4 regions of the Synechococcus sp. EJ6-Ellesmere genome follow, and region 1 is predicted to be linked to each of the others. Evidence: predicted binding sites of a transcription regulator. Region 1 holds the regulator's gene; each other region holds the start of a gene.
The links. The regulator NtcA, encoded in region 1, controls nitrogen genes in cyanobacteria. The targets are predictions, from matches to a motif close to GTANCNNNNGNTAC.
Positions count from the first base shown of each region.

Region 1 (7,256 bases):
TCCCTGGGTCGCGCTCTGATCCAGGATGCCCTGCTGCGCTTTCTGCTCCAGGTTGATTATCAGCTCGAGCCCGGCGGCGACTATGCTTTCACTGTGCGGGCCAAGTTCTAGGGCCGTTTCAGCGTGCCCCCCGGCGGCGCCGCTGCCAGGGGATGACCCAGCAGCCGCTCCAGCAGCAGCTGGGCCACCACGTCATCCCAGTCGCGGGGTGGCTGTCGCAGGCCCTGGGGCAACAGCCGGCGCCAGCCGCGGGTGGGGTTGAGCTCAAAGAAGCGCGCCCTCGCGGCCAGGGTTGACCCGTGCTCCTCCACCAGCAGCACGGGGGCCAGTGGCTCCAACCGTCGCAGCCAGCTGGCGCTGCCAGTGCCATTGCCGAGGATCACCGCCTGCACCTCCCCTTGCAGCAGCCAGCCTTCCAGGCGGCCCCAGGCCTGCTCAGGAGGGATCACCAGGGCTTCGAGCAGCTGCTGCCGGCCTCGGTCGGTGCGCACCAGGCCGCATTTGCTGCGCCCCGGGTCGAGCCCGGCCAGGGCACCCTGGCTCGGCAGATCCGGTGTGGCTGGGCGCGTCATGGCTGCCCCCGTCCAGGACCCTGCCGCTCCAGCCGTGTCTCGCTTGGGGCCTCGCTCAGGCGCAGATCGATCACCAGCGGGTCAGGGGTTTCGGCGTCGCGGACCGCCACGGCCTCGAGGGCCACGGTCTGCCCAGGGGGGCGCTCGCTCAGTTCCCGCCCCAGCCTGTTGAAGGTGGCATCATCGAATTGAACACCGTCGGCGATTGAGCCCTGCCGGTGGGCCTTGGTAAAGGAGGCCGCCAGCAGCAGGTTGAGGGGGTTGCCCACCTGCTCGCTGGAGCGTTCATTGCCCTCCAGCACCGTGGAGGCCATCAGATCACCCCGCCGCAGCACCTGGCGGTTAGGTCTGAGGTCGGGGAAGCCCAACACCTGGTCCTCGCCGCGGAGCACGTTGGCGGCCGAGCGGATGCTCACCACCCAGGGCCCACCCCGGGAGATGCGGGATTCAAGGGTGGCGATGTCCTGGCGGGGCACCAGCAGGATCTGGCGGTTGGGGGTTTCTGCGGGCAGCACCCGCTGGAAGGCATTGAGATTGGCCTGACGCAGCAGCGCCACGACCGCTGCGTTGGCTTCGGTTGCGTTGCGGGGGCTCACCTTGGCGCTGGCGAGGGGTTGTCCGCTGCTGATCACCACATCGCCGCGGCGCAGAGCGATCAGTTTCTCCTCCAGTCCCTTGAGTTCGGTTTCGCCGGCCGTGATCAGTCCTCGCACCAGGGCCAGTTCCGTTTCGGTTTTGCTGATCTCCTGGTCCCTGGCGCGGATGTCCCTGTTGAGGCGGTCTCGCTGGGCCAGCAGTTGCATTCGCTGAGCCTGCAGGGGCTTGAGTTCGCCGCGTAACTGACGCGCCTGGATCTCGGCGGCGGTGAGCTGCCGCCGGGTCTGCTCCCGGTCGCGGCGTGCCCGCTGCAGGGCTGCTTCCACCCGGGCCTGCTCCTGGCGGCTGAGGCGCAGGTTCTGCTCACTGCGGCGCAAGGTGGTGCGGCTCTCGAGCAGCCTTGCCTGAAGGGCGTCGAGTTCGAACAGTCCAACGCGCAAGCGTTCGCTCACTGCCAGCATCAGCCCAAGGGAGACGGCGCTGATCAGGCTGCCCGTGAGCACCGTGATCAGCACGGCCGTCTTGCGCGGCCGCAGGTTGAACAGACTGAGCCTGGCCTTGCCCACCCGGCTGCCCAGCCGATCCCCCAGGGTGGCCAACACCCCCCCGAGGGCCAGGAGGGCCAGAATCAGCAGCCAGCCGGACACAGCGCCGTGCGTGAAGGTCCAGTATCAGCCGCGGCCGCAACCGGATTCAGCTGAAGCGCTTGGCCAGAGCGACCGGATCGAAGACCGTGATCTTCTTGCGATCGATCTGCACCAGTCCTGCCTGGCGCAGATCGCCCAGCAGGCGAGTGATCGTCACCCGGGTGGAGCCGATTGCCTCGGCGATCGCCTGGTGGGAGAGCCGCAGGTCGATCGTGATGCCTTCGCTGCCGGGAACGCCGAAATCACGGCAGAGCACCAGCAGAAAACTCACCAACCTTGACGACATGTCCCGGTGGGTGAGTGTTTCGATCATCGTTTCGGTCTGCAGGATCCGCGAGGAGAGGCCCTGAAGGAGCAGCAGCCCCACGCTGGAGTCCTGCTCGATGGCTCGCCGCACCGAGCCCGCTGGGGCCGCCACCAGCTCGACCCGGGTGAAGGCCACCGCGTGATAGAAGCGGTCGGATCGCTGACCTGTGAGCAACGAGAGCACCCCGAACAGGCTGTTCTCCCGCAGCAGGGCCACGGTGATCTCCTCACCCGATTCGTACACCCGCGAGAGCCGCACGGCTCCACGGCGGAGCAGATAGACCCGCTCAGCCGGATCACCGGGGAAAAATATTGTCTTACCCCGCTCGACGGTTTCGATCACGCAGCCACTCAGGCCGCGCATCACATCAAGGAGCGTGCTCGCTCCGTTGGCGGCAGCGGCCAGGCCAATGGGAGCCGGTGTCGATGGGCCGCCGGTGCGACTGAATCCGCGCATCGCGCCAACCATGTTTCGGCGGAGCAGGTGTGAGATTGACGCTAAGGATCGCCCATGGCGAGCCCTGTAGTCACCGACACTAATGAATTGCATCCACACAGGCCCGGCTGGACCTCGCCCACAGGTGCAGTACGGATGTTCGCGCTAGGGATGGTGGCTGAGCCTTGCTGGCGGCCCGGACCCCGCTACATTCGGGTTCGCGCTTCCCATGGGGTGTTGATGACGGCCAGCCTGCGCAACGCCTCCGCCGAGTCGCGTCATCCCGTTCGCGCCGTTGGGTCTTCCCGGCCGGTGCCGCCCCGCGCCCGGCCGGTGCTCGCTAGGCCTGAAGGTCTGCTGCAGGTCCACACCGCCTCGTTCCGCGGCAGTTTCGGCGGGGTGTTCAGCCAGGCCCTGCGCAGCGCGGGGCTGGGCAGCCGGGTGCTGATCAGCCAGTTTCTCAAGGGTGGGGTCGACCAGGGGCCCGAGCACAGCCTCAGGCTCTGTGGCCGGTTGCAGTGGTTGCGCCCCGCCGTGCCCTCCTGTCTCACCCAGCCTGCCGCCCTGGAGACCGAACCCGTGCATGCCGCTGTGCAGGAGGTGTGGGCCTTCAGTCGCGACCAGTTGCTGGGGGCCGCCGTGGAGCTGATGGTGCTCGACGAACTGGGGCTGGCGATCGAGCTGGGTTTTCTCGCCGCTGAGGAGGTGATCAGCACCCTGGAGCAACGGCCGGCCCACCTGGATGTGATCCTCACGGGTCCGTCCATCCCCCTGGAGCTGCTGGCCATGGCCGATCAGGTCACCCAGCTGCGGCGGGGAGGTGCCCCATGCTGAAGAACGACCGCTGGATCAACGCTCTGGCAGCGGAAGGGATGATTCAGCCCTTTCAGCCCACCCTGGTGCGGCATCTGGAGCCTCAGACCGCCTCCCGGCCGGTGCTGAGCTTCGGCTGCTCCTCCTACGGCTACGACCTGCGCCTCTCGCCGCGGGAATTCCTGATCTTCCGCCACGTGCCTGGCACGGTGATGAACCCGAAGCGGTTCAATCCCGACAACCTGGAGCCTGCCCCTCTCCATCACGACGACGATGGTGAGTTCTTCATCCTGCCGGCCCATTCCTATGGTCTCGGCGTGGCCCTGGAGAAACTGAAGGTACCCCCCACGATCACCGTGATCTGCCTGGGCAAGAGCACCTATGCCCGGCTGGGCATCATTGTGAACACCACCCCGGCGGAGGCCGGCTGGGAGGGTCATCTCACCCTCGAATTCAGCAATTCTTCCGGTGCCGACTGCCGGATCTACGCCAATGAGGGCATCACCCAGTTGCTGTTCTTCGAAGGGGATCCCTGCGACACCACCTACCAGGATCGTGCTGGCAAGTATCAGCATCAGCCGGAGCGCGTGACCCTGGCCAAGGTCTGACTCAGGGCAGCCCCATCGCCCGGCGCACCTGGCCGATGCAGGGCAGCCCGCTCGGGCAGAGGCGAATCACCCGGCCATTCACCACGAAGAGGGTTTCGGCGCCCGGTTCGCCTGGGCCGCTTCTCACCACTGAACCCGGAGCCTCCGCTGAGGAGGTCCCGTCAGTCGACGGGCCTGCGAAGGAATCGCCGCTGCTGCCGGCGCCAAGGCCCTGGATTCTTCCCTCAACCGATCGCAGCAGGTTGGTGTAGCCCGGAGCGGAGGCGCCCTGCAGGGTTCCCTGGATCGCCGCCGCCCCCGCCGCGTCGATCAGCGTCTGGCCGCGGGCCGCAGGTGCGATTAGCCACAGAAGCAGCAGCAGGTGAAGCGGCGGCATGGCATGGCTTGCTGAGGGGCTTCCAGGCACAGGTTGGGTCAGGGGGCCAGGCGCGCTTTGTGCAGGCGGGCGCGGCTGTACCAGGCGGCGATCTCTGGAGCCCACGACTCCAGATGGGGCCACATCAGATCACAGAGCTGGCGGATCTCCAGCTGCGCATCCAGCTTGGCGCGCAAGTCGAGAAAATGCAGGAAAGCCCGCAGACTGAAGCTCACCACGAAGTGCTGGCGGTAATCGAAGGGGAGGATGCCGCGAGCATGTTCCTCGGCGAAGCCGGCGGCCAGCAGATCGCGATAGCGCTCGGCAGCCTTGCGGCAAAGCTCCAGATCCAGAGCGCGCTGGACCCCGTCGTAGCGGTACTTCTTGCCCTGGCGGTCGCTGTAATCGCCGATCGGGCGCAGATAGAACACCTCCTCGAGATCAAGGCTCCGATCGGCGGCCTTGCAGATGCGATCGCCGGTGTAGCGCATGGATTGCACATCGAAACTCACGCCCACCCGGTGGGTGCGGGCCTGCTGCATCACGGAGTGGGGAAACCAGCCCACGTTGAGCACGATCTGGGCATGCTCCAGAGGGCCGTAGTGACCGCGCTCACCGGAGAGCAGGCGCTTCACGCAGATTTCACCCGCCGTGCGTTCATCGGGCCATTCGGCGCGGTCAGCTGCGACGAACCCCTCGCTGTAGTCCTGATGCATCGCTGCATAGACGCACTGCTGGGGGTTGGGGGTGGCGGCGATCAGCTCGACCCGGAAACGGTCCATGGGGCAGCAGGGCAGGTGAAAGGTGGCGGTGGATCAGCTGTGGCTGCGGGGGCCGGCCTGGGCTGGTGTGGTCTGGCCCGTGCCCTGCGCCTCGCCGCCGGTCAGGGGGGAGAGGCTGCCGACGCCAGCCAGCAGGGGCAGGGGGGTCTCCTCGATCAGAGCGGTCATGATCGAGGCCAGTTCGGGGCGGCTGCGGGCCCCAAGGGAGCGCCCGATCGCGTGGCCGCCGCGGTCGAAGAGCTCCAGCTGGGGGATGCCGTTCACTGCGTAGCGATCGATTTCCGGGCTCCAACGCGGATTGTCCACATTCAGCAGAACCACGTTGAGCTCGCCGCGGTGCTCGCTTTCGAGGGCCGCCATCGCCGGGGCCATCGAGCGGCAGGCTTCACACCAGTCGGCATAGAACTCCACGATCGTGGGCCGACCGCTGGCGAGGGCCAGCGGCAACTCCGGCGAACGCCGGGCCAGCTGCTCCAGCGGCGCCTGGGGCTGCAGGCCCCCGCGCAACCCGAAGAGCAGCAGCGCCAGGGCGGCGGCGATGGCGGCCAGCACCATCCGCTCGCGCCGCCCCAGGGGGGGGCTGGCTTCAGCTGCGGGGTCGGGCAGGATCATCGTGGCGCGCAGGGAGCCTGAACCGAGGCACTCTGGCAGTTCTGGCGGGACTGCCGGGATCCGGGGCCAGGACGCCAGTTTGAAAAGGCTCGATAGCATTGGCTTCCTCTCCTGGCTGCGGTGAAGCGTCGCCTCACCATTCACTTCCCGCGCGAAACGGTGCATCACCCGATCACCTACCGGCTCGCCGTGGATTTCGACATCGCCGCCAAGATCCTGCGGGCTCAGATCGCGCCCAACCAGAGCGGCACCATGGTGGTGGAGCTCTCGGGCGACATCGACGAGCTCGATGCCGCCGAGCAGTGGCTGGAGGATCTGGGCCTGGGTCTCGATCGCGCTCCCGGTGAGATCCGCATCGACCGCAGCCGCTGCGTCGATTGCGGTATCTGCGCCAGCGTCTGCCCCAGTGGTGCCCTCCGCAGCCGCCCGCCGGCCTGGCGGCTGGAGTTCAGGGCCCAGCACTGCCTGGTCTGTGAGCAGTGCATCCCCAGCTGTCCCGTGGACGCCATCGATCTGGTGCTGGAGGCCCGATGAGCAGCGTGATCGGCGGCATCCTGCGCCTGGCCCTGCTGCCCCTGCGGGCGCCGTTCCTGCTGCTGCTCCTGCTGGTGAGCATCTATCTGGGTGTCCACTGGGTCGTGAACGCTCCAGCCCAGGGCCTGGTGAATACCGAACAGGATCCGGTCCACGGTCTGTACTGGACGGTGGAATGTCTGCAGGCGATGTTGGTGGTGGTGGTGGCCTCGGTCCCCGATCTGCTCCTGCGTCAGCTCTCGGTGCTGATGGCCGCCAGCCGGGTGATCACCCTGATCGTCAGCCTGCTGCTGGTCACTGTCGGTGGCCTCTACCTGCTGCACCTCAGTGCCCTCGCCGATGTGGTGATTCTGGCCACAGCTGTGTTGCTCGCCCGTCTCGATCTCACCCGGATCCGGGTGGTGCCGTCACCCCTGTTCACGGCCTTCTCGCTCTCGGGCTATGTGATGCTCGGCGTCTGGATCGGCCGGGAGTTGCAGCTGGGGGGGCTGATGGGAGCCGCGACAGGGACCTGAAATCCCTTCAGCAGGCTTGCCTGGGCTTGTCCTGGTATCCCCAGAGATTACCGAGCACCTTCTTCACGTAGAGCCGGGTTTCCGGATAGGGAATCGCCTCAACCCAGAGCTCGGGGTCGCTCTCAAGCCTGGCGTCGCGCCAGCCGGCCACCGCGCCCGGACCAGCGTTGTAGCTGGCGATCGCCAGGAAGGGATCGCCCTTCCAGAGGCTGAGCAGCTGGCTGAGGTACCTCGCCCCCAGCTCGGCATTGAAGGCGGGCTCACGCAGCTGATCGCCGCTGACTGTTCCCCCCGCCAGCTCCGCCGCCGTCTCTGGCATCAGTTGCAGGAGGCCGATGGCCCCCGCCACCGATCCCACTCCGGGGGTGAAGCGTGATTCCTGCCTGGCCACAGCCAGCAGCAGGGTGGGATCCAGCCCATGGCGGGCCGCGGCGACACTGAAGGCCTCACTTTGGCGCACCGGCAGCAAGGCCCGCTGC
Region 1 covers NZ_JAGQBY010000023.1:12,821-20,076, forward strand. The annotation lists gene KBY78_RS04090 (DUF3146 family protein) at 1-111, shown strand, start outside; gene KBY78_RS04095 (resolvase) at 108-572, opposite strand; gene KBY78_RS04100 (DUF3084 domain-containing protein) at 569-1,816, opposite strand; gene ntcA (global nitrogen regulator NtcA) at 1,863-2,591, opposite strand; gene KBY78_RS04110 (cob(I)yrinic acid a,c-diamide adenosyltransferase) at 2,799-3,392, shown strand; gene dcd (dCTP deaminase) at 3,386-3,979, shown strand; gene KBY78_RS04120 (hypothetical protein) at 3,981-4,355, opposite strand; gene thyX (FAD-dependent thymidylate synthase) at 4,394-5,116, opposite strand; gene KBY78_RS04130 (thioredoxin domain-containing protein) at 5,150-5,728, opposite strand; gene KBY78_RS04135 (NIL domain-containing protein) at 5,849-6,262, shown strand; gene KBY78_RS04140 (hypothetical protein) at 6,259-6,777, shown strand; gene KBY78_RS16260 (transglycosylase SLT domain-containing protein) at 6,785-7,256, opposite strand, start outside.

Region 2 (7,256 bases), on a different contig from region 1:
GGTGACTTGGCCTGGGTGAAGAACAGATGACGGCGCATCGCCTCGGCCAGGGCGTGGCCATCCAGGGATGGCGACGCGCCGAGGTCGGTGGGGGGGACGGTGCTGGCTGCCATGGAGGCGGATCGGGTCGACTCGTCCCTTCATGCTGCGGGACACCCCCCCATCGCTGCTGGAACGGTTACCGATTCAGGTTCATTCCAGGTTCCCTGAAGGTTCGCCTCAGAAGTGCAGGAGGTTGGGCACGGTGTGGTCCTCGCTCAGCACTTCGGCCGCAATCGACCATTGCATCTCGCTGGTGACCCCCGCGGGGCCGCTGAAGCTTCCCATCACGGCCGCGGCCAGGTTGGGCTTGGAGGAGGTGGCCAGGGGGATATAGCGATCGTCGATGGCCCCCATGCCGCTGGGATCAAAGCCACGCCAGCCGGCCCCCGGCAGGTACACCTCAGCCCAGGCGTGCAGGTCGTAGCGGTCGGGCCTGGGCTCCACCAGGTGGTATCCGCTCACGAAGCGAGCCGGCAGCCCCACGCAGCGGCAGGCCTCGATCATCAGCACCGCCAGATCGCGGCAGGACCCCACCCGCTCCTTGAGGGTGCGTCCGGCGGGCCAGGCCGGCCCGATGTGCCGCTGGGTGTACTTGACCCGGTCCTGAATCATCTCCACCAGCTGATCGAGGAACATCAGCGCCCGCTGATCACTGCCCATCAGGGCCTCCTGGGCCAGTTCCACGGCGGCAGGATCGTGCTGGCCATTCGGCAGCCAGCCCTCAAGACTGCCCAGCAGGTCGCCGTTGAGCTGACCCTTGGGATAGGGCAGGGACGGCTCGTTCTCCTCCAGGCAAACCTGCAGCAGGGGCGGCACCTGGGTCTCCACCTCGCACTGGGAGCGGATGTCGAAAGCATCGGTGGCGCCACTGAAGCGCGCCCGCAGGATGTCGTCGCCACTGGCGGCCACCAGCGGGTGAAGGCGATGGGGATCCGGGGAGAGATAGAGATCGAAGCTGAGCAGGCGCTGGAAGCCATGGGCCCTTGGCTTCAGGCAGATGCGGTGCGGACCCAGCAGGACAGGAGCTGTATAGCGGTAACTGAGGGTGTGGGTTACGCGGGCGCGCATGCCGAGGATGCAGGAACGACGGTGCTGGAGGAGGGGCTGGGGTCGGCGGCCGCGGCAGTGTCGTCCGGCTCCGCCTGGGGCGAGGCCACGACGAAGTAGTTGGCGTCGATCAAGGCATGCAGGCGGTTGAGATCGCCCTGGAAACGGTCGATGGCCTCATGCAGCCCCTGGGAGATCAGCTCGTCGATGCGCACGTAGCTCCAGGTGGCGAGCATGCGTCCCGTCAGGCACTCGAGGTCGTCGGGGGGGCCGGGCACCGGATTGCCGCGGATGACCCGCATGGACTTGCTGAGACCTTCGAGGCAGTAGCGCACCGAGCGGGGAAAGATGGGATCGAGCAGCAGGAACTCGGCCACGGCCCGGGGGGTGATGCCCTGTTGCTGCGACTGGCGGAACATCTGGTACGCCCCGGCGGAGCGCAGCAGCGAAATCCATTGCAGCTCATCGAGCACACCTCCCACCTCCTCGGGGCTGGGGAGCAGCAGGTAGTACTTGACGTCGAGGATGCGGCTGGTCTTGTCGGCGCGCTCCACCAGTCGACCCAGTTTGCTGAACTGCCAGGAGAGGTCACGGCTCAAGGTGGCATCGGTGATGCCGTAGAAGAGCTGACAGGCCTTGCGGACCTCGTGGAGCTGCTCCTGGCCGGGAAGCCGCCAGAACGAATCACTCTCGAGCAGGGTGAGATAGAGATCGTTGAGCTGCTCCCACATCTCAGTGGTGATCACCTCGCGGATCTGGCGGGCGTTCTCGCGGGCCGCGTCGATGCAGTTGACGATGCTGCTGGGATTCTCCGGCTCCTGGACCAGGAAGCGCACCACCTCTTCGGGCCCCCCAGCGGGGAAGATCTGATCGAAGAGTTCACGGTCGCCGCTGGCGTCGATCAGCGGCAGCCAGGGCTCGGCACTGCCGGGGGGGCAGTCGAGGGCCATGGCCTCGCTCACCTCAAGGAAGCGGGAGATGTTCTCCGCCCGCTCCACGTAGCGGTTGATCCAGTAGAGGGATTCGGCGACGCGGCTCAGCATGAAGTCTCATCCACGATCCAGGTGTCCTTGCAGCCTCCTCCCTGGGAGGAGTTCACCACCAGGGAGCCGCGGCGCAGGGCCACGCGGGTGAGACCCCCGGGGCTCACCCAGGCGCCCTTGCCCCGCAGCACGTAGGGACGCAGATCGACGTGACAGGGGTAGAGCTCGCCTTCACTGAGGGAAGGCACGGTGGAGAGCTCAAGGGTGGGCTGGGCGATGAAATTGCGGGGATCGGCCTTGATCTTCTCGGCGAAGGAAAGGATCTCGGCCTGATCGGCATGGGGGCCGATCAGCATGCCGTAGCCGCCCGCCTCCGCCACCGACTTGACCACCAGTTCGCTGAGATGGGCGAGCACATAGGCCTGGTCGTCGGGCCGCGAGCAGATGTAGGTAGGCACGTTCTCGATGATCGGCTCCTCCCCCAGGTAGTAGCGGATCATCTCCGGCACGTAGGCGTAAATCAGCTTGTCGTCGGCCACACCGGTGCCGGGGGCGTTGGCGATCGCCACGCGCCCGGCCCGGTAGGCCTCCATCAGCCCGCGCACCCCCAGCATCGAGTCTGGGCGGAACACGGCCGGATCGAGGAAGTCGTCGTCGATCCGGCGGTAGATCACATCCACCGGCTCAAGCCCGGAGGTGCTGCGCATCCAGACCCGGTTCCCCTCACAGACCAGATCGCGACCCTCCACCAGCTGGATGCCCATCTGCTGGGCCAGGTAGCTGTGCTCGAAGTAGGCGCTGTTGAAGACCCCGGGGGTGAGCAGCACCACCTTGGGGGTGTCGGTCCAGGGGGCCAGGTCGCGCAGGGTCTGCAGCAGGTGCGACGGATAGTCGTCGATGGGCTGCACCGTGCGGCCGGCGAAGAGGCTGGGGAACATCCGCTTCATCACGCGGCGGTTCTCGAGGAAGTAGGCCACCCCCGAGGGGCAGCGCAGGTTGTCCTCCAGCACCCGCCAGGTGCCCTGGCCGTCGCGGATCAGATCAAGCCCGGAAATGTGGCACCAGCGGCCCAGGGGCGGCTTGAACCCCTGCATCTGGGGCCGCCAGCCCTGGGAGCTCTCGACATCCTCCCGGGGCACGACCCCGTCGCTGAGGATTTTCTGATCGCCGTAGACATCGCCCAGGAAGCTGTCGATCGCTTCCAGCCGCTGAATCAGGCCGAGTTCCAGCCGCTGCCATTCGCCCGAGCGGATCAGACGCGGCAGGGGATCGAAGGGAAGGATCCGCTCACCGCCCCGCTCACCGGAGCCGTTGAGGCGGAAGGTGGCGCCGAGGCGCTTGAGCAACATGCCGGCGGCGGCATGGTTGCGGTTGATCTCCTCGATCCCCAGCTGACCGAGGGACGAGAGCAGGGGACTCAGGGCCGAGCGCGGCTCGGAGGCGGCGCTGAAATACTCGTCGTAACCCTTGCTGGGCTTGTAGTCAGTGAACATCGACGCTGGCGTGGCCATGGCTTGATCATGGACAGCGGCATTGACAACTCTGGTGGTTATCGCTACCGATTGCCGGTGGGTTGAGCTGGATCGATCCAGATCCACACCCGGCCAGGGCCCGTTGTTGGCGCGGGCCCTCAGAGCAGGAAGTAGAGCTGCGCCATCGGCAGCTCGTCGGCGGGCTCGCAGGTGAGCAGTTCACCGTCGGCGAAAACCTCATAGGTCTGGGGGTCCACCTCCACCTTGGGCAGGGCGCTGTTGTTGCGCATCTGGGCCTTGCCGATGCCACGGGTGTGAACCACCGGCACGCAGGGCCGCTTCAGGCCCAGCTTGCGGGGCAGGTCATCGTCGAGGGCCGCCTGGCTCAGGAAGGTGAGGCAGCTGGGGGCGAGGGCACCGCCGTAGGCCGCGAACATCGGCCGTCCGTGCACCGGACCGGGGGTGGGGATCGAGGCGTTGGCATCACCCATCTGGGCCCAGACGATCGAGCCCCCCTTGACCACCAGCTCCGGCTTGACCCCGAAGAAGCCGGGCTTCCAGAGCACCAGATCAGCCAGTTTGCCCACTTCCACCGAGCCGATCTGGCTGTCGAGGCCGTGGGCGATCGCCGGGTTGATCGTGAATTTGGCCACATAGCGCTTGAGGCGCACGTTGTCGTTGCGGCCGCGGCCCGCACCGGCGCTGTCCTCCGGCAGGGTGCCGCGCTGCACCTTCATCTTGTGGGCGGTCTGGAAGGTACGGGTGATCACCTCACCCACCCGGCCCATGGCCTGGGAGTCGCTGGCGATGATGCTGAAGGCCCCCAGGTCGTGGAGGATGTCCTCGGCGGCAATGGTTTCGCGCCGGATGCGCGATTCGGCGAAGGCCACGTCTTCGGGGATGGCCGCATCGAGGTGGTGGCACACCATCAGCATGTCGAGGTGTTCCTCGAGCGTGTTGCGGGTGTAGGGGCGGGTGGGGTTGGTGGAACTGGGCAGCACGTTGGCCTCGCCGCAGATCCGGATGATGTCCGGGGCGTGGCCGCCGCCAGCCCCTTCGGTGTGGAAGGTGTGGATGGTGCGGCCGCCGATCGCCCGGATCGTGTCCTCCACAAAACCCGCCTCATTGAGGGTGTCGGAGTGGATGCAGACCTGCACGTCGAGCTGGTCGGCCACGGTGAGACAGCAATCGATCGCCGCCGGGGTGGTGCCCCAGTCTTCGTGGAGCTTGAGACCGCAGGCTCCGGCCCGCACCTGCTCCTCGAGCGCCTCGGGCGTGCTGGCGTTGCCCTTGCCATAGAAGCCCAGGTTCACGGGCAGGCCTTCAGCGGCCTGGAACATCCGGGCCAGATGGAAGGCCCCGGGGGTGCAGGTGGTGGCATTGGTGCCGGTGGCCGGGCCGGTGCCGCCGCCCAGCAGGGTGGTGACCCCTGAGGCCAGGGCCGTTTCGATCTGCTGCGGGCAGATGAAATGGATGTGGGTGTCGATGCCGCCGGCGGTGAGGATGTGGCCCTCCCCGGCGATCGCCTCGGTGCCGGGCCCCACCACGATCGTCACCCCGTCGGTGATGTCGGGGTTCCCTGCCTTGCCGATGGCGCAGATGCGTCCGTCGCGCAAGCCCACATCGGCCTTGACGATCCCCCACCAATCGAGGATGAGGGCGTTGGTGATCACCGTGTCCACCGCCCCGTCGGCGCGGGAGGTCTGGGCCTGGCCCATGCCGTCGCGGATCACCTTGCCGCCGCCGAACTTCACCTCCTCGCCGTAGCTGGTGAAGTCGTCCTCCACCTCCAGAATCAGCTCGGTGTCAGCCAGCCGCAGCCGGTCGCCGGTGGTGGGGCCATAGGTCTCGGCGTAGGCCCGGCGGTCCATCCGATAGGGCATGGCTGGTGCGGGTGGCGAAGGAACGGGGGATGGGCGGTGTGGCCCGGGGGAGAGCAGTCGAGGGGGCCGTTGATCAGGCCGTTGAAGCCGAACACACAGCGGGATCCGGCCAGGGGCACCAGCTGAACGGGACGTTGATCCCCCGGCTCGAAGCGGATCGCGGTGCCGGCGGGGATGTCGAGGCGCTGGCCCCGAGCCGCCTCCCGATCGAAGACCAGGGCATGGTTGGCCTCGTGGAAGTGGAAGTGGGATCCCACCTGCACAGGACGATCACCCCGGTTGGCCACCTCGATCGTGGTGACCGGCCGGCCGGCGTTGAGCTCGAGGCTGCCGGGCTCAGGAAAAAGTTCGCCGGGAATCATCGGATCGGTTCATGCAGGGTGACGAGCTTGGTGCCATCAGGAAAAGTGGCCTCCATCTGCACCTCGGGGATCAGCTCCGGCACCCCCTCCATCACCTGCTCGCGGCTGAGCCAGGTGGTGCCCTCGGCCATCAGTTCAGCCACGCTGCGGCCGTCGCGGGCCCCCTCGAGCACAAGAAAGCTGAGCCAGGCCACGGCCTCGGGATGGTTGAGACGCAGACCCCGCTGCAGCCGGCGCTCCGCCAGAAGCGCTGCGGTGACGATCAGCAGCTTGTCCTTCTCCTGGGGAGTGAGATACATGGGCCGGGGCGTTCCGCAGGCACTCTGGCAGTGGCCTGGCAGGCCGCCAGGTTCAGCAGGAACTTTCACCGCCGGCTCGAGGCCTCGAGACCAGCATGCTCGGAGTCCAAGCAGCCCCACCGCCATGGCCGAGCCGATCGATCTGCTGGAGCTGCCGGCGGCCCTGCGTCGCCGGACGGTGCTCGCCTACGGCCTCGGTGACGCCGGCACCGGGCTGGCGGCGGCCCTGATCGGCTTCTATCTGTTCGTCTTCTACACCCAGATCGCCGGGCTCCCCCCCTGGCTGGCTGGCCTGGTGCTGATGGTGGGCCGGCTCTGGGACGCCATCAATGATCAGCTGCTGGGCTGGCTCAGCGACCGCACCCGCAGCCGCTTCGGGCCCCGCCTCCCCTGGATGGTCTGGAGCGCGGTACCCCTCGGGCTGAGCATGGCGCTGATGTGGTGGTTCCCCCCTGGTGGTGAACTGCTGCGCTTCGGCTGGTTCGTGCTGATCTCCGTGGTGTTCATGGCCGCCTACACGGGCGTGAACCTGCCCTTCTGCGCCCTGGCCACCGAGCTCAGCGAAGACACCCGGCTGCGCACCCGCCTCAACGCGGCCCGATTCACCGGCTCGATTCTCAGCAGCCTGCTGGGCCTGATGCTCGGCGCGCTGCTGGTGGGCTACGGCGCCCCGGGCTACCTGGCGATGGGGGTGGCCGCAGGAGCGGTGGTGGTCGTCGGCACCCTGCTGTCCGCCTGGGGGTTGGCGCCGGCCGCACGGGTGTGCCGCCGGCCCTCGGGGTCACCCGAGCCCATCACCGCCCAGCTGGGACGCATCCGGCGCAATGGCCGCTTCCTGCGGATGGTGGGCCTGTATCTCCTGCTCTGGGGAGCGCTGCAACTGATGCAGCCGGTGTCGTTGCTCTATCTCACCGAGGTGATGCATCTGCCCCAGGCCTGGAGCACCTGGATGCTGATCCCCTTCCAGCTGAGTGCCATGGCAGGGCTGGAGCTGTGGAGCCGGCTGGCGGCCCGACGGGGACGGCTGTTCGCCCTGCGCTGGGGGTGTGGCGTCTGGATCGCCATGGGGGGTCTGGCCATGGTGCTGGTGCCGCTGGATGCCGCCGCGGCCCCGCTGGCCCCTGGGGGCAACGGCCTGAAGTTCTCGCTGCTGGTGGGGGTGGTGATT
Region 2 covers NZ_JAGQBY010000008.1:3,434-10,689, forward strand. The annotation lists gene KBY78_RS01505 (glycogen/starch/alpha-glucan phosphorylase) at 1-113, opposite strand, end outside; gene KBY78_RS01510 (transglutaminase family protein) at 220-1,110, opposite strand; gene KBY78_RS01515 (alpha-E domain-containing protein) at 1,095-2,132, opposite strand; gene KBY78_RS01520 (circularly permuted type 2 ATP-grasp protein) at 2,126-3,565, opposite strand; gene ureC (urease subunit alpha) at 3,703-5,427, opposite strand; partial or broken gene KBY78_RS01530 (urease subunit beta) at 5,484-5,789, opposite strand; gene KBY78_RS01535 (urease subunit gamma) at 5,786-6,088, opposite strand; gene KBY78_RS01540 (MFS transporter) at 6,213-7,256, shown strand, end outside.
Region 2: a site for NtcA is predicted at 3,618-3,631, ahead of KBY78_RS01520 (circularly permuted type 2 ATP-grasp protein). Genes of this name have one in related genera too.

Region 3 (7,256 bases), on a different contig from region 1:
AAGGCCAATGCCGATCGAGCGATCAAGGCCTATTTCAAGGGCAACCCCCTGATGCTGGGGCTGCATAAGCTGTTCCCGGAAATGTTTCTGGAGCAGGTGCGCAAGCTCAGTTACTACGCCAACCTCGGCCTGTTCTGGGAGGTGATGGCGCCAGTGTTCTTCGAGATGAGTGACATTTACGACGAAGGGGGATTCGCTGGCGTGCCCGATGCCATGGATTTCCTGGTGAATGGCATCTTTGCAGTGGCTGGTCGGCCGATCTATCATCACGTTTACATCAATGGAGAGTGCCTGGAGATCATCCCCAAGTCAGAAGGTTTCACCTGGCTTTACGAAGCCGCCCTGCCTTATGTGGAGGCCGTCTTCTATCGCACAGCGCCATTCCGTGGCACCAAGTCGTACAATGCCCAAGCTTCGCAGGTCCCATCCCAGCAGGCGGATTTCCACTACGGCATTCTCTACGCCGATGTGTTCCCAGTGGGTTCTGCTGGTATTCCGCCAACTCTTCTGATGCAGGACATGGTGCATTTCCTGCCCCCCTATCTCAAGGAGATCTACCTCAAGCATCGGCGCGGCGAGGAAGATCAGCTGATTCAGCTTGGCATCACCTTCCAGCGCTCCATGTACAACGTCACCTCTGCGGTGATCCAGGCCCTTCGGGCCGCGCTGTTCTATCCCCTGGATGATCCCGATCCGGAGCATCTCCTGGCCAACCGCCGCTTCTTCGAAAGCCAGATGGATCGCTTCCTCAGGCCCGAAGCACGCCTGCGCGATGTGCAGACCCAGGACTACCGCTGAGCTGATCCACCCACCGTTCCTCTGACAAGCATCACCGTGCCCGACATTCTCGACACCGCTCGTGCGGCCGGCTGTTTCCAGACCTTGCTGGCGGCTGTTGAGGCTGGAGGTTTGCTGGAGGCCCTCGCCAGCCCGGGGCCTTTCACTGTGTTCGCTCCGGTGGACGACGCCTTTGCCGCCCTGCCACCCGGCACCGTTCAGACCCTGGTGCAGAACCCCCCCCAACTGGCACGGATCCTCAAATATCACGTGCTCTCGGGCCAGTACACCCGTGAGCAACTGCTCAGTCAACCGGAGTGGACCACCCTGGAGGGGGCGCCACTACCGATCCGCCGCGCTGATCCTTTCGAAGTGAAAAACGCCAGCGTGAATGCGGCAGATGTGGTCTGCGACAACGGCATCGTGCATGTGATCAACCGGGTGATGCTGCCGGGCTGAATCTCCGCCCCGCTTCAAAGTGGAGCCGCACCCTGCATCAACCAGAGCCCGTGCAGTCCCTCCCAGATCAGATAGGCACTGATCAGCAGGGCCAGCACACCAACCAGCCACTCGCCGTGGTGCACCATCCAGCCCTCCAGCCGACTGAGGGGGACTCTGATCCTGCCGCCAGTAGCAATCCAGGCCAGGGGAGGCAGCAGCAGCAATGAACTGGCCACCGCCATGAAAACGCCAGTGAGTTCGAGATCAGTGCTCACACCCGGCTGATTGATCAACAGCAAACCGGCTTCCTTGAGATAGAAGACCAGATTCTCTGGGGTGAGCAGGGCGCTGGCGGCCCCAATCAGCACCAGCATCGGTGTGCTGAAGTCAGGCAGCTGACTGATCAGACGCATCGCCATGCCCTGCTCGCCGATGGCAGCGGCCGGAGTGAGTTGATAGACGCCTAGGCCCATCAACACGGCCGCGCCGATCAGATCGATCATCACCTGCCCGCGTTCTCCGTGGTTGAGGGCCAGGGCCAGGTTGTCGCCCACGACCATCAGGCCCACGATCGCCAGTCCATTCGCACTGGCCCAACCGCTCACAAAGGCCAGGGCGCGTCTCAGGGGGAATGTTCCCAAGAGGAGCAGCACCACCACGGCTATGTGCAGCGGACTGAAGGCGATGCCGAACCCGAAGAGTGATGACTGACCAAAAAGAGCTGCCGAGCTCAGGTGCGGAGCGGGGCCGAGCAGATCAAGGCTGGGCAAGGGGAGCGCCAACGCCGATGTGACGTCTGAGACCGTACTGGTCTGGCACCCCCCAGCGTGAGGGGCCGCTGGCTCCTTAGAGGGCGATGGTGCCCGTTTCGGATGTGCGGATGCGCACGGCCTTCTCAACGGCTGTCACGAAGATCTTGCCGTCTCCGATTTCACCGGTTCGGGAGGGACCAGCAATCGCATCGATGGCGGTGTCCACCTTGTCGTCGTCGACCACGACCTCCACCTTCACCTTATTGATGAACTCCACGGTGAATTCGGCGCCGCGATAAGTCTCCACCTGACCCTTCTGGCGACCGAAGCCCCGGCAATCGGTGATGGTCATGCCAATGATGCCCGCATTGACGAGAGCCGTCTTGACATCGTCAAGCTTGACTGGGCGAATGATGGCTTCAACCTTTTTCATGATGAAAGACGGTGGGACAGGTGTGAACGTGATGGAAGCACGGGCCGGGAATACCCAGCCGCGCGGGCATTCAAGCGAACAATGCGGGTCAGAGCTGCTCTTCTCTGTAGCTGTCGAGACAGAATGCCCCGCTTTAGCCTGTTTCGGATGAAACGGATGCTTGCCGCTGGCTGGGATCAGGCACGGCCCGCCTCCTCCGTCCCACCCCAGCCATGTGGGCCGCTACCGATGACGGCTCCGTCATCTCCCGGTTCAGCTCACCATGATGCCAACGGCTCTGCCATCAAGTCCTGAGCCCGAGAGCGAGACACCGCCGCCGTTGTCGCTGGTCAAAGCCGTCCGCTGCTGGCGGGCTGGCTGCTGATCGCCCGCCGCTGGTCCGTGCTCAAGCTGATCGTGGTTGCGGCCTTGGTGGGGGCCCTCAACACACCCCTGCGAAGCTGAGGAGAAGCCCCGAAGCGTTCTGGCCCATGGCCGCTCCCGGCAGGGACCTGATCGCCGAGATCCTGCAACGCACCGGCGAACACCTGGTACTGGTGGGCCTGGCCATGGCGCTGGCTCTGGCCCTCAGCCTGCCGGCCGGCCTCTGGGTTCACTCTCGCCCCCGGTGGTCGGGTCCGGTGCTGGCTCTGGCGGGGATGATCCAGACCGTCCCCAGTCTGGCGATCTTCGGCCTGCTGATCACAGTGCCCCTTCTGGGGGGGATCGGGCCAGTGCCGGCCGTGGTGGCCATGGTGCTCTACGCGCTGCTGCCCCTGCTGCGCTCCATCGTGACCGGCCTGGCCGGCGTTCCCCGGGGGCTGCGTGAAGCCGGCCTGGCACTCGGTCTCAGCGAGGGAGAGGTGCTGCGCCACGTGGAACTTCCCCTGGCCCTGCCGGTGATCGTGACCGGGATCCGGGTGGCCACGGTGATCAGCGTGGGGGTCGCCACGATCGCGGCTGCGATCGGCGGCGGCGGACTGGGAGTGTTCATTTTCCGCGGCCTGGCCACGGTGAACAATGGCCTGATCCTGGCCGGGGCGATTCCGGCTGCAGCCCTGGCCCTGGCCGCCGATGCCGCCATCGGCCTGGTGCAGGGACGCACGCCCAGACGCTGGCCGCTGAGGCCATGGGGATTGGGCCGCCGCCGCTCCTGGCTTGCCGCAGGCCTGGGGGGCCTGCTGATTGCCCTGGTGGCAGCACTAAGCCTGGGGCTGGGACCCTTCACCGTCGGCCCCCCACGGCCGGGCGGATCACCGTCGGATCCAAGAGTTTCACCGAACAGATCATTCTGGGGGAGCTGCTTGCCCAGCAGATCGAGCGCCACAGCAGCCTGCAGGTGGAGAGGCAGTTCAGCCTTGGTGGAACGGCAATCTGCCAGGAGGCCGTCCGCAGCGGCCGGATCGCCGCCTATGTGGAGTACAGCGGCACCGCCTGGATGACGATCCTGCAGCAACCGCCCCTACGCGAGGCCACGACAATGCTGGAGCGGACCCGAAGCCTTTACCGGGACCGCTTTGATCTGGAGGTGTTCCCATCTCTCGGATTCGAGAACACCTTTGCGGTACTGGTACGCCTGGAGACCGCCCGGCGCCTCAAGTTGACCACGATCTCGGAGGCGGCGGTCCACACCCCCGGCTGGCGAGCTGGATTCGGCTATGAATTCCTGAACAGGGCCGATGGATACACGGGCCTGGCCAGCAGCTATGGCCTGAGCTTTGCAACTCGGCCGGTCTCGATGGATCTGGGCCTGGTCTACCGCGCCCTGGCCGATGGTCAGGTGGACCTGATCGCAGGTGATTCCACCAACGGTCTGATCCCCACCCTCAGGCTGAAGGCCCTGGAGGACGACCGCCACTATTTCCCCCCGTACCAGGCCGTACCTGTGGTCAATGGCGCCATTCTCCGGCGTCACCCGGAAATCGGCCGCGCAATCAAGGGGCTCCAGGGAAAACTGAGCGCGCAGACCATGCAGAGGCTGAATGCGCAGGTGGACGAGAACGGCGAAGCTGTGGGGCAGGTGGTGAATCGCTTTCTCGACGACCTCGAGCAAACCGGCGCTCGTTGAGAACTCTGCCCGGGATCAGAGGCAGGTCTTCTCCACCGCTCTGGAAGGCCTCACTGGCGCTTGACCCTCAGAGAATCTGGGCCAGGAACTGGCGACTGCGCTCGTGCTGGGGGTTGGTGAAGAAGGTTTCCGGGGGGGCCTCCTCCACGATCTGCCCCTCAGACATCAGCACCACCCGGTGAGCCACCTCGCGAGCGAAGCCCATCTCGTGGGTCACGACCACCATGGTCATGCCGTCGGCGGCCAGATCGCGCATCACCTCCAGCACCTCGCCCACCATCTCCGGATCAAGGGCACTGGTGGGCTCGTCGAAAAGCAGGATACGGGGCTCCATGCAGAGCGAGCGGGCAATCGCCACCCGCTGCTGCTGGCCGCCCGAGAGCTGGCCGGGATACTTGCGGGCCTGCTCGGCGATGCCGACCCGCTCCAGCAGGGCCATGGCCTGGGCCTCCACCTCGCTGCGTCGGCGCTTGCGCACCACCACCGGCGCCAGGCTGAGGTTCTCCAGCACCGTGAGGTGGGGGAAGAGGTTGAACTGCTGAAACACCATGCCGGTGTCGCAGCGGATCGCATCGATGTTGCGCAGGTCGTTGGGGGGGGCGATCCCATCGACGCTGATGGAGCCCTCCTGGAACTGCTCAAGGGCATTGAAGGTGCGGATGAAGGTGCTTTTGCCGGAGCCTGAGGGGCCCATGATCACCACCACCTCCCCCTTCGACACGCTCAGGTCAACGCCGCGCAGGGCATGGAAGCCATTGGGGTACCACTTCTGCACCCCACGGGCCTCGATCATCGGCTGGGTGGACGGCATGGCTCAGGAGGGGGAATGGGTGGGATCGAGGCGGCGTTCCAGGGCCCGGCTGCCCAGCCCCAGGGCAGCGCAGCAGCACCAGAACAGCACAGCCAGAGTGAGATACACCTCGGCGTTCTTGCCCAGGAACTCGGGATTGGCCATCACGGTACGGGCAGTGCCGAGCAGATCGAGCAGGCCGATCAGCGACAGCAGCGTGGTGTCCTGCAGCAGGGAGATGAACTGACCCACGGCGGCCGGCAGGGCGATGCGCAGGGCCTGGGGGAGCACCACCCGTTGCAGGGCCAGGGGCATCGAGAGCCCCAGGGAACGGGCGGCCTCCAGCTGGCCTGGGGGAACGGCGGAGAGGCCGGCGCGCACCGCCTCGGCCAGGTAGGCGCCACAGAAGAAGGTCAGCACCCAGGCGGCCCGCCAGACCCGATCCGGTGCCCAGCCGCCGGGGAGCATGTAGCCCAGGATGTTCTGACCCAGGAACAGCAGGGTGATCAGCGGGGCACCGCGGATGAATTCGATATAGAGCACCGAGGTCCAGCGCAGCAACGGCAGACTGCTTCGGCGCCCAAGGGCCACCACCACCCCGATCGGAAAGCTGAGCAGGATCGCGAAGCTGGCCATCAAGAGGGTGAGCAGCAGCCCGCCCCACTCCGATGGCGGCACCCGGGGAATGCCCAGACCGCCGGCGATCAGCACCATCCCGAGCAGATAGAGCAGCGGCCAGCTCAGGGGTACCAGCTTCACCAGCCGCGGCGGCCAGTTCCGCCCCCAGTGGCCTGACAGCCAGCGCATGGCCAGCAACAGGCCAGTGATCGCCCACCAGCGCAGTTGCAACGAAAAGTCCAGGGCCAGGGATGCCGGCAGCCAGGCCGTCAGGAAACCGAGAACGGCCACCGCCAGTCGGTCGTTGAAGGGCCAGAGCTCGCCGCTGCGATCCGCTCGGGGAAAGGCCCGCAACAGCCCCCAGCTCACGCCGCTGAGAGCTGCCACCAGCACCACCAGCAGCCAGAGGCGCCACTGTTGCGGGATCGGATAGCGCCCGACGGCGAAGAGGGTGGTGTTGGCCTGGATCACGGCCCACTGGGCCTGGCCGAACGCCCAGCGCAACAGACCCGCCGCCGCCGCCAGGATCACCGCGATCAGCAGCACCGAAAGCACGCCGTCGGTTGGGCTGGCGAACAGTTCCTGGCGCAGGGAACCGGCCCAGCTGCGCTGCACAGACTCCGGTGCCGGCCTGGCGGGCCGCAGAGGCGGGGTGGTTCCGGATTGGGGACCGGGTTGAATGGAGGTCATCGGCTCAGCGCTCCCGGATCTGCACCAGCTGGTTCACACCGTTCATCACGGCGGAGATCAGCAGATCGATGATCAGGTAAGAGCCCAGCAGCAGCAGAAACACTTCCAGGGCGCGCCCGGTCTGGTTGAGGGTGGTTTCCGAAACGGAATACAGATCCACGTAGCCCACAGCCACAGCCAGGGAGGAGTTCTTGGCCAGGGAGATGTACTGGCTGTTCAGGCCCGGCACGATCACCCTCAGGGCCTGGGGCAGCACCACCGAGCGCATGCTGGCGCTCCAGTGCAGGCCCAGGGAGGTGGCCGCTTCCCACTGGCCCTTCGGCACCGAAGCGATGCCACCCCGCACCACCTCGGCCACGAAGGCGCCGGTGTAGGTGATCAGGCCGGTGAGCAGGGCTGTGAACTCCACGGACAGCCTCAAAGGCGCCCTCCAGACCCCATTGACCAGCTCCGGGCCCTGCCAGCTGAAGCCCTGGGCGAACCAGGCCAGATACAACCCTGACTTCGAAAGAACGATCCCAGGCAGCTGAAAAGCAGCGGTGCCGTTGGGCAGGGCCAGAAACACCACGAAGTACCAGAACAGCAGTTGCAGCAGCAGGGGGATGTTGCGGATCACCTCCACGTACACCCGGGCCAGCCGCCGCAGCAGCCCATTGCCGCTGAACGAGGCCATGCCCATGGCCGTGCCCAGCAGCGTGGCCCCCGCCA
Region 3 covers NZ_JAGQBY010000075.1:6,923-14,178, reverse strand. The annotation lists gene KBY78_RS09555 (CO2 hydration protein) at 1-798, shown strand, start outside; gene KBY78_RS09550 (fasciclin domain-containing protein) at 835-1,236, shown strand; gene KBY78_RS09545 (GAP family protein) at 1,251-1,988, opposite strand; gene KBY78_RS09540 (P-II family nitrogen regulator) at 2,065-2,403, opposite strand; partial or broken gene KBY78_RS09535 (ABC transporter permease) at 2,874-3,425, shown strand; gene KBY78_RS09530 (glycine betaine ABC transporter substrate-binding protein) at 3,512-4,450, shown strand; gene KBY78_RS09525 (amino acid ABC transporter ATP-binding protein) at 4,518-5,261, opposite strand; gene KBY78_RS09520 (amino acid ABC transporter permease) at 5,265-6,548, opposite strand; gene KBY78_RS09515 (ABC transporter permease subunit) at 6,553-7,256, opposite strand, start outside.
Region 3: a site for NtcA is predicted at 2,510-2,523, ahead of KBY78_RS09540 (P-II family nitrogen regulator). Genes of this name have one in related genera too.

Region 4 (7,256 bases), on a different contig from region 1:
TCCTCTGCAAAGCAGCCCTCGCGGATGGCCGTGGCCATGGCTGTACTGAAGCGAATCAGCTGGGTGAGGTTGTGCAGGCTGAGCAGGATCCGGCCCAGCAGTTCGCCGCTGCGGAACAGGTGATGCAGGTAGGCCCGGCTGTGACCTGTGCAGGCCGGGCAAGCGCAGCTGGAATCAAGCGGGGTGTGGTCGTGGCGGAAGCGGGCGTTGCGCAGGTTCCAGCGCTCGCCCCCCACCAGGGCGGTGCCGTGGCGGCCAAGGCGGGTGGGCAGCACGCAGTCGAAGAGGTCGATGCCCTGGGCCACCGCGATCGCAATTTCCCGCAGGCTGCCCACCCCCATCAGGTAGCGGGGGCGATCCCGGGGCAGCAGCGGCGCCACCTGGCGCACGATCCGGTGCATCGACTCCACCGGCTCCCCCACGCTCACACCGCCGATGGCGATGCCGGGCAGGCCCATGGCGCTCACCGTCCGTGCCGCCTGCTCGCGCAGATGGGGGAAGGTCCCCCCTTGAACGATGCCGAACAGCGCCTGGTCGCTGCGGTCATGGGTGGCCACGCAGCGCTCCAGCCAGGCGTGGGTGCGGCGGCAGGCCTCGGCCACGTCGTTTTCGCTGGCGGGGTAGGGAGGACACTGATCGAAGGCCATGGCCACATCGGCTCCGAGCGCCATCTGGATCTGCATCGAACGCTCCGGTGTGAGGCTGATGCGGGAGCCGTCGCGGGGCGAGCGGAACACCACCCCTTCGTCGTTGATGACATTGATGGCGCCGAGACTGAACACCTGGAACCCACCCGAATCGGTGAGCAGGGGACCATCCCAGCCCATGAAGCGGTGTAGCCCGCCGGCTTCCGCCACGATGGCTTCCCCGGGCTGGAGGTGCAGGTGATACGTGTTGGCGAGCACCATCTGGGCGCCGGTGGCCGCCAGCTGGGCCGGTGTCACCCCTTTCACGGTGCCCAGGGTGCCCACCGGCATGAAGCGGGGAGTCTCGACACTGCCGTGGGGCGTGTGAAAAACGCCGCAGCGGGCCTGGGTCCTCGGGCAGTGGGCCGTGGTCTCGAACCGGAAGGGATCGGCCGCTGCGGCGGAGCGGGTCACGGCGATTGGAACGGTTCGGGATTGAACCTAGATGGTGCGCCCGGGGGCGGCCGATGAGGCCGCTGGAAGCCCCCCCCTGGCTGCGCGACCTCGCCGGGGCCTGGATCTTCTACACGGTGCTGCCCGCCTGGCCGCGGCTGCATCCCCGCTTCGAGCGGATTGCCCGCTTCGCCCCCTGGATCGGCCTGCTGCTGGGCCTGCTGCAGGGCCTGCTCTGGTGCCTGGCGGAACCATGGCTGCCTGCAGGGGCCCGGGTGGCCCTGGTGCTGGCCCTTGGTCTCTGGCTGACGGGCGGCATCCATGCCGATGGGGCGATGGACACGGCCGATGGTCTGGCCGCCGGCGAGCGTGCCCTGGAGGCGATGGACGACAGCCGGGTCGGAGCCAGCGGGGTGCTCGCTCTGGTCCAGGTGCTGATGCTGCGGGCGGCCGCGCTTCTCACCCTGGCGGAGCTGAACTTTGGCCCCCTGGTGGCCCTCGCCCTGGTCTGGGCCGCAGTGTGGGGCCGCATCGCCCCGTTGCTGGCGATGCAGCACTTCCCCTACCTGCGCCCCGCCGGCACGGCCGCATTTCATCAGCGCCACTGGCTCGGCCTCGGTCGGGAGCTCAGACCCGCGCTTCTGGTCCTGGTGCCGCTCACCCTGGTGGGGGCGTCGATGGGTTGGCCCTGGCAGGGCTGGCTGGGCCTGCTGCCGGCGTGGCTGCTGCCCCTGGGGCTCGGCCGCCGTCTGGGGGGGCACAGCGGTGACAGCTACGGCGCCTGCGTGGAATGGGTGGAGAGCCTGACCCTGCTGCTGCTTGCCCTGGCCGCTCTCGTGGCTGGGGCCGGCTAGGCGCTGGGCGGCAGCTCCAGCAGGAAGGCGTTGCCAGATCTGGGGAGTTCGCTGGCGGCGAGGCTGGGGGGGCAGAGCAGGCTGAGTTCGCCGCCCAGGTTGCGGGCCAGATCCCTGGCCAGGGCCAGCCCCAGCCCCGTGCCAGGCAGGTCCTGGCCCCGCTCCCCTCGGATCCCCCGTCCGAAGATCGCCTCGCGTTCCTGATCGGCGATCGCCACACCGCCATCCCAGACCGTGAGCCTGGGGCGCCCGCCAGAAGCCAGGGCGCTGTGCAGGCCAACGCTGCTTCCTTCGGGGCTGTAGCGGAAGGCGTTCTCGAGCAGGTTGGCGAGAATTTCGGCCACGGCGGCGCTGTCGCCGCGCCAGTCCGGCAGGGAGCCGGGGCCCTGCCAGGCGCGCCCCTGCAGGGCGGCGGTGGCGGCGGCCCGTTGCAGCAGCGGCTGCACCCGCTCCCGCAAGGGTGAGGCCTCGCCTGTCCTCAGGGAAGGGGGCAGCAGAAGGGGGCCTGCGCTCTGCGGCCCCGGCTGGATCGCCGCTGGATCCGCGAGTCCGTCGATCGCTTCGATGTAGCGGTGGAGCTGCTGCCCTTCCACCAGCAGGTTCTCCACCAGCGCCCGATTCTCCGGATCACCCTCGAGGCGTCGCTTGAGCAGCTGAGCAAAGGTGCGCAGGGCGGCCAGGGGATTGCGCATCTGGTGCACCAGCAGGCGCAACTGCTGCTGCTGCCGCTCCAGCTGCTCAGCCAGGCGCTGGTGCTCCAGATCCAGCAGCAGGGCCTCAGTGAGTGACTGAGCTGCCGCCTGCAGCCGTGGATGGAGGTTGGCCGGCCAGGCGCTACCGGCCAACTCCACCCGCAGGGCGCCCAGCAGGGTGCTCTGGTGGCGCAGGGGCAGCCAGCGGCGCTGCTCACTGGGCAGCAGCAGGCTCTGGTCTTCATCGACGGCGGGAAGGGCCATGCGCTGCGCTGGCCAGTGGCCCGCCGGCATCAGCGCCAGCTTGCCGTCCTCACGGGGGGTGGCCAGATAGACCACCAAAGAGCGGAGGTCACTGCGGTCGGAGAACTGCTCAAGCTGCAGCTGGAGCAGGGTCAGAAAACGCGGCGACACCTGCATCGTGGCCTGGCCTGGGGAGCCTGCAAAAAAAATTCCGGAACCCGTGATTGAAATCTCGGATTTAGCCTTAAGATTTACGTATCGACCACTACTTCGCGGTCCGCGAGCGGACCTCCAGGTGCAGGGGCGAACGCATCGGTTGCACTTTCCTGCAAACGAGGCTACAGCAGAGAGAGACCCGTCCCTCCGCTGTTCGGAGGCATCCCCTGGGATGCCTCCGGGTCGCTTCCTGTCTGGGGTTTCCCTGAGCAGCTGCCAGCAGCCGCACCAGGAATTCCGCTCCCGGTAGCCAGATGTCTGGACGTGCCTGCGCTTCCCCAGGGAGCGCTCATCCGGTTTGTCTCGCCTTGCGAGACCGCCCCATCCTTCCCATCCCTCTCCATCTCCCCCTCGGGAGTTGTTTCATGTCCAAGAAGCGCAAGCGGATCAGTCGCCGTCGTCTCGCCGGTCAGCGCGTGCTCGCCCACGTGCCCACCCATAACCTCGAGACCGGAGAGCACAAGCCGGTCACCGCGGCCCGCCGCTACATCGCCAAAACCGGCCTTGAGGCGCCCGCACTGCTCAACGTTCGCCGCAATGAGCACACCACCGATCGTTTCTTCTGGGGTGAAAAGGGTCTGTTCAGCGCCCAGTACGCCGAGGAGAACCACTTCCTCTTTCCCTCCCTGCGCCTGATCGTCGATCAGGTCGGTGAAGACACCCTATTCGCCGGCCTCGAGTCCACTGGCTCCGACGACTGGGAAGAGATGGAAGAGTACGAATACGCCTTCGTCTGAGGTCTCCCTCCGGTGAACGCCTGACCCGATCAACCCCCGTGGATCCATCGATCCGTGGGGGTTTGTTCATGCCGGTGGCCGGGGCCAGTGCTGCTGGAGGAACGAACGCAGAGAGGGGAACAGGGCCGGGTCGATGGTATGCCCCCCCGGGAAACCCAGCAGCTCACTCTCCCCGCCGGCGCTCCGCCAGAGCCGCTGCAGCTCTTCGCTGGCCCCGTAGGGCACCACAGGATCCGCTCGGCCGTGGGTGAGCAGGACCGGCGGCAGGGGGGATTGGGGCCTCCAGCCTGGATGGGGATAGCCGCTGCAGGCGATCACGCCGGCCACCGGCAGATCCCCGGCCACATCCAGGGCCATGGCCGCTCCCTGGGAGAAGCCGAGAACAATCGTCCTCTCAAGGGGCAGGCTGTCCGCCAGGGCCTCCAGCCGCTGGCGCAGCTGTTGCCGTGCTCCCGCCAGGCCAGGCCACTCCGGCTGCTGCAGGTCGTACCACTGGCGCCCGACTCCGTGGGGGTGGGCTTCAGGCGCGCGCAGGCTGATCACCCCCGTGGCGCGGCCGGCGAGCTCCTCGCCCAGATCAAGCAGGTCGTCGGCATCGGCGCCCCAGCCATGCAGCAGCACCAGCCGCTGCTCGGCGGCGGCGGGTCCGCGGATCAGAAGGTCATCAGTCATGGCACTGGGTCCTGGCGCACTCGGGTGGCGTTGCCGGCGGCAGGGCCGGAGCTGGGGCCATGGTGCTGCGCGGTTGGGGCCGTTGGGGTGCTGCTGCTGCGTAAGTTGTGGCCAGCACGCCTTCACGACCGTCCATGGCCCCCACCGCGCTGCTGAGTGTGTCGGACAAGCAGGGCGTGGTGGAACTCGCCACGGCCCTGCACCATCGCCATGGCTACAGCCTGCTCTCCAGTGGCGGCACCGCGGCCACCCTGGCCGCTGCCGGCCTGCCGGTGACCCGCGTGGCCGATCACACCGGAGCTCCGGAGATCCTCGGTGGCCGGGTCAAGACCCTGCATCCGCGCATCCACGGCGGCATCCTTGCCCGCCGGGAGGATCCGGCCCACCGAGCTGATCTTGAGGCCCAGGCGATCACCCCCATCGATGTGGTGGTGGTGAACCTCTACCCCTTCCGCGAAACGGTGGCTGACCCGGCCGTGTCCTGGGAGAAGGCGGTGGAAACGATCGACATCGGTGGTCCGGCCATGGTGCGCGCCGCCGCCAAGAACCACGCCGATGTGGCGGTGCTCACCGACCCCGGCCAGTACGCCGACTTCCTCTCGGCCCTGGCCGACGATCGGGTCGATGCTGCCCTGCGCCGCCAGCTCGCCCTGGAGGCGTTCCGCCACACGGCCAGCTACGACAGCGCCATCAGCGCCTGGTTGGCGGAGAAGTTGGAGCCCGCGGCCGCTCAGCAGGATCTTCCCCTGCGGCTGGAGTTGCCCTTGCGTCAGACCCTGCGCTACGGCGAGAACCCCCATCAGCAGGCCAGCTGGTACAGCGAGCCCCGGGCTGGCTGGGGCGGGGCCCGGCAGCTGCAGGGCAAGGAACTCAGCTTCAACAACCTGCTCGACCTCGATGCTGCCCTGGCCACCGTGAGGGAGTTCGGCTATGGCGGCGAGGTCCAGCCGGCGGCTGTCGTGGTCAAGCACACCAACCCCTGTGGGGTGGCCGTGGGCAGCAGCGCCGCCGAGGCCCTGCAGCGGGCCCTGGAGGCGGATTCGGTTTCGGCCTTTGGCGGCATCGTGGCCCTCAACGCGGTGGTGGATGGGACCAGCGCCGAGCGGCTCACCAGCCTGTTCCTGGAATGCGTCGTGGCGCCTGGGTACAGCGAGGAGGCCCTCGCACGCCTGGGGGCCAAGGCCAATCTGCGCCTGCTGGAGCTGCCCGCAGCGGCGGTGGCGCGGGCGCCGCGGCGGCAGCTGCGCACCGTGCTCGGCGGCCTCCTGGCCCAGGACCTCGATGATCAGCCCGCCGGCGAAGACGATTGGCAGGTCGCCAGTCAGCGGCCGCCCAGCCCCGCCGAGCTCGACGACCTGCGTTTTGCCTGGCGCCTGGTGCGCCATGTGCGCTCCAACGCGATCGTGGTGGCCAGCGGCGGGGTCAGCCTGGGGATCGGTGCCGGTCAGATGAACCGGGTGGGCTCCGCCCGGCTCGCCCTGGAGGCGGCCGGAGCGGGCAGCCAGGGGGCTGTGCTCGCCAGTGATGGCTTCTTCCCCTTCGCGGACACCGTGCGGCTGGCGGCGAAGCACGGGATCAACGCGGTGATTCAGCCAGGCGGCAGCGTGCGCGACGGGGAGTCGATCCAGGCCTGTGATCAACTCGATCTGGCGATGGTCTGCACTGGCCGGCGCCACTTCCTGCACTGAGTGAGCTCTCCACGGTCGCGCCGCGGGCGCTGAACGGCGCGGGGAGGGGTTGGAGCAGTAGTTTCGCTGCCAACGGCCTCATCCCGTGACCATGCCCGACGCCCTCGCCTTCAACCTCAATTTCCTCCACCCGCTTCTGATGTGGGTGTTGCTGGCCCTTTCCGGCTATGCCCTGGTCCTGGGTATCAAGGCCAAGAAGACCCGCACCGCCGATGCGGAGCAGCGCAAGGAGCTGATCAAGGGCAAGTTCGCTCAGCGCCACTTCCAGATCGGCTCGATCGTGCTGGCTGTGATGGTGCTCGGCAGCTTCGGCGGCATGGCCGTCACCTACATCAACAACGGCAAGCTGTTCGTGGGTCCGCACCTGCTGGTGGGCATCGCCATGGTTAGCCTGATCGCCGTGGCGGCCTCCCTCTCGCCGCTGATGCTCAAGGGCAATCTGATCGCCCGTAAGGCCCATGTCGGCCTGAACATGACCCTGATGAGCCTCTTCCTCTGGCAGGCAGTCACCGGCATGCAGATCGTCAACAAGATCTGGACCGACCGCTGAGGCCTTTCTTGAAGTGCGTGATCAGAAGGGGGCCCGCCGGCGGGGCGGGCAGGGCAGCTCGTGGGTGGCGTGGAAGTCTTCCTGGACCTTCCAGGTGAGCTTGCGCGAGATCTGCCTCACGATCTGCCGCAGCAGGTGATCGCCACTTGATTGCACCAGCTTGTCGGGAAGCAGGCCGATCACCGCAGGCAACCGGATCCACACGCACAGGTCGAGCTCCCAGCGCACCTGGGTGAGGGCGCCGTCTGCGGTCTCACTGGCGGGATCAGGCTCGGCTCCTGAGCCCTCCTCCAGCTGCAGGGCGGCGTTGAATTCGACGTCGTAGATCTCCTGCAGGCTGGCGTCGGGGGAGCTCAAGGCCGCCGTGACGATGCGATAGACGCCTTCGCTCTGGGGCAGCAGCTCCAGTCCGATGGTGGGCTCCACCTCAAAGCCGAAATTGCCGAAGCGCCCCAGGGTCAGGGCATAGCCGTTGGGCCCGAGCGATTGCACGGTCATCGGCGCCGCGCAACGCCGGAACCAGCC
Region 4 covers NZ_JAGQBY010000037.1:15,229-22,484, forward strand. The annotation lists gene tgt (tRNA guanosine(34) transglycosylase Tgt) at 1-1,100, opposite strand, end outside; gene KBY78_RS05910 (adenosylcobinamide-GDP ribazoletransferase) at 1,154-1,933, shown strand; gene KBY78_RS05915 (sensor histidine kinase KdpD) at 1,930-3,045, opposite strand; gene KBY78_RS05920 (DUF3155 domain-containing protein) at 3,450-3,821, shown strand; gene KBY78_RS05925 (alpha/beta hydrolase) at 3,888-4,493, opposite strand; gene purH (bifunctional phosphoribosylaminoimidazolecarboxamide formyltransferase/IMP cyclohydrolase) at 4,628-6,181, shown strand; gene KBY78_RS05935 (DUF4079 domain-containing protein) at 6,273-6,731, shown strand; gene KBY78_RS05940 (DUF1997 domain-containing protein) at 6,753-7,256, opposite strand, start outside.
Region 4: a site for NtcA is predicted at 3,124-3,137, ahead of KBY78_RS05915 (sensor histidine kinase KdpD). Genes of this name have one in related genera too.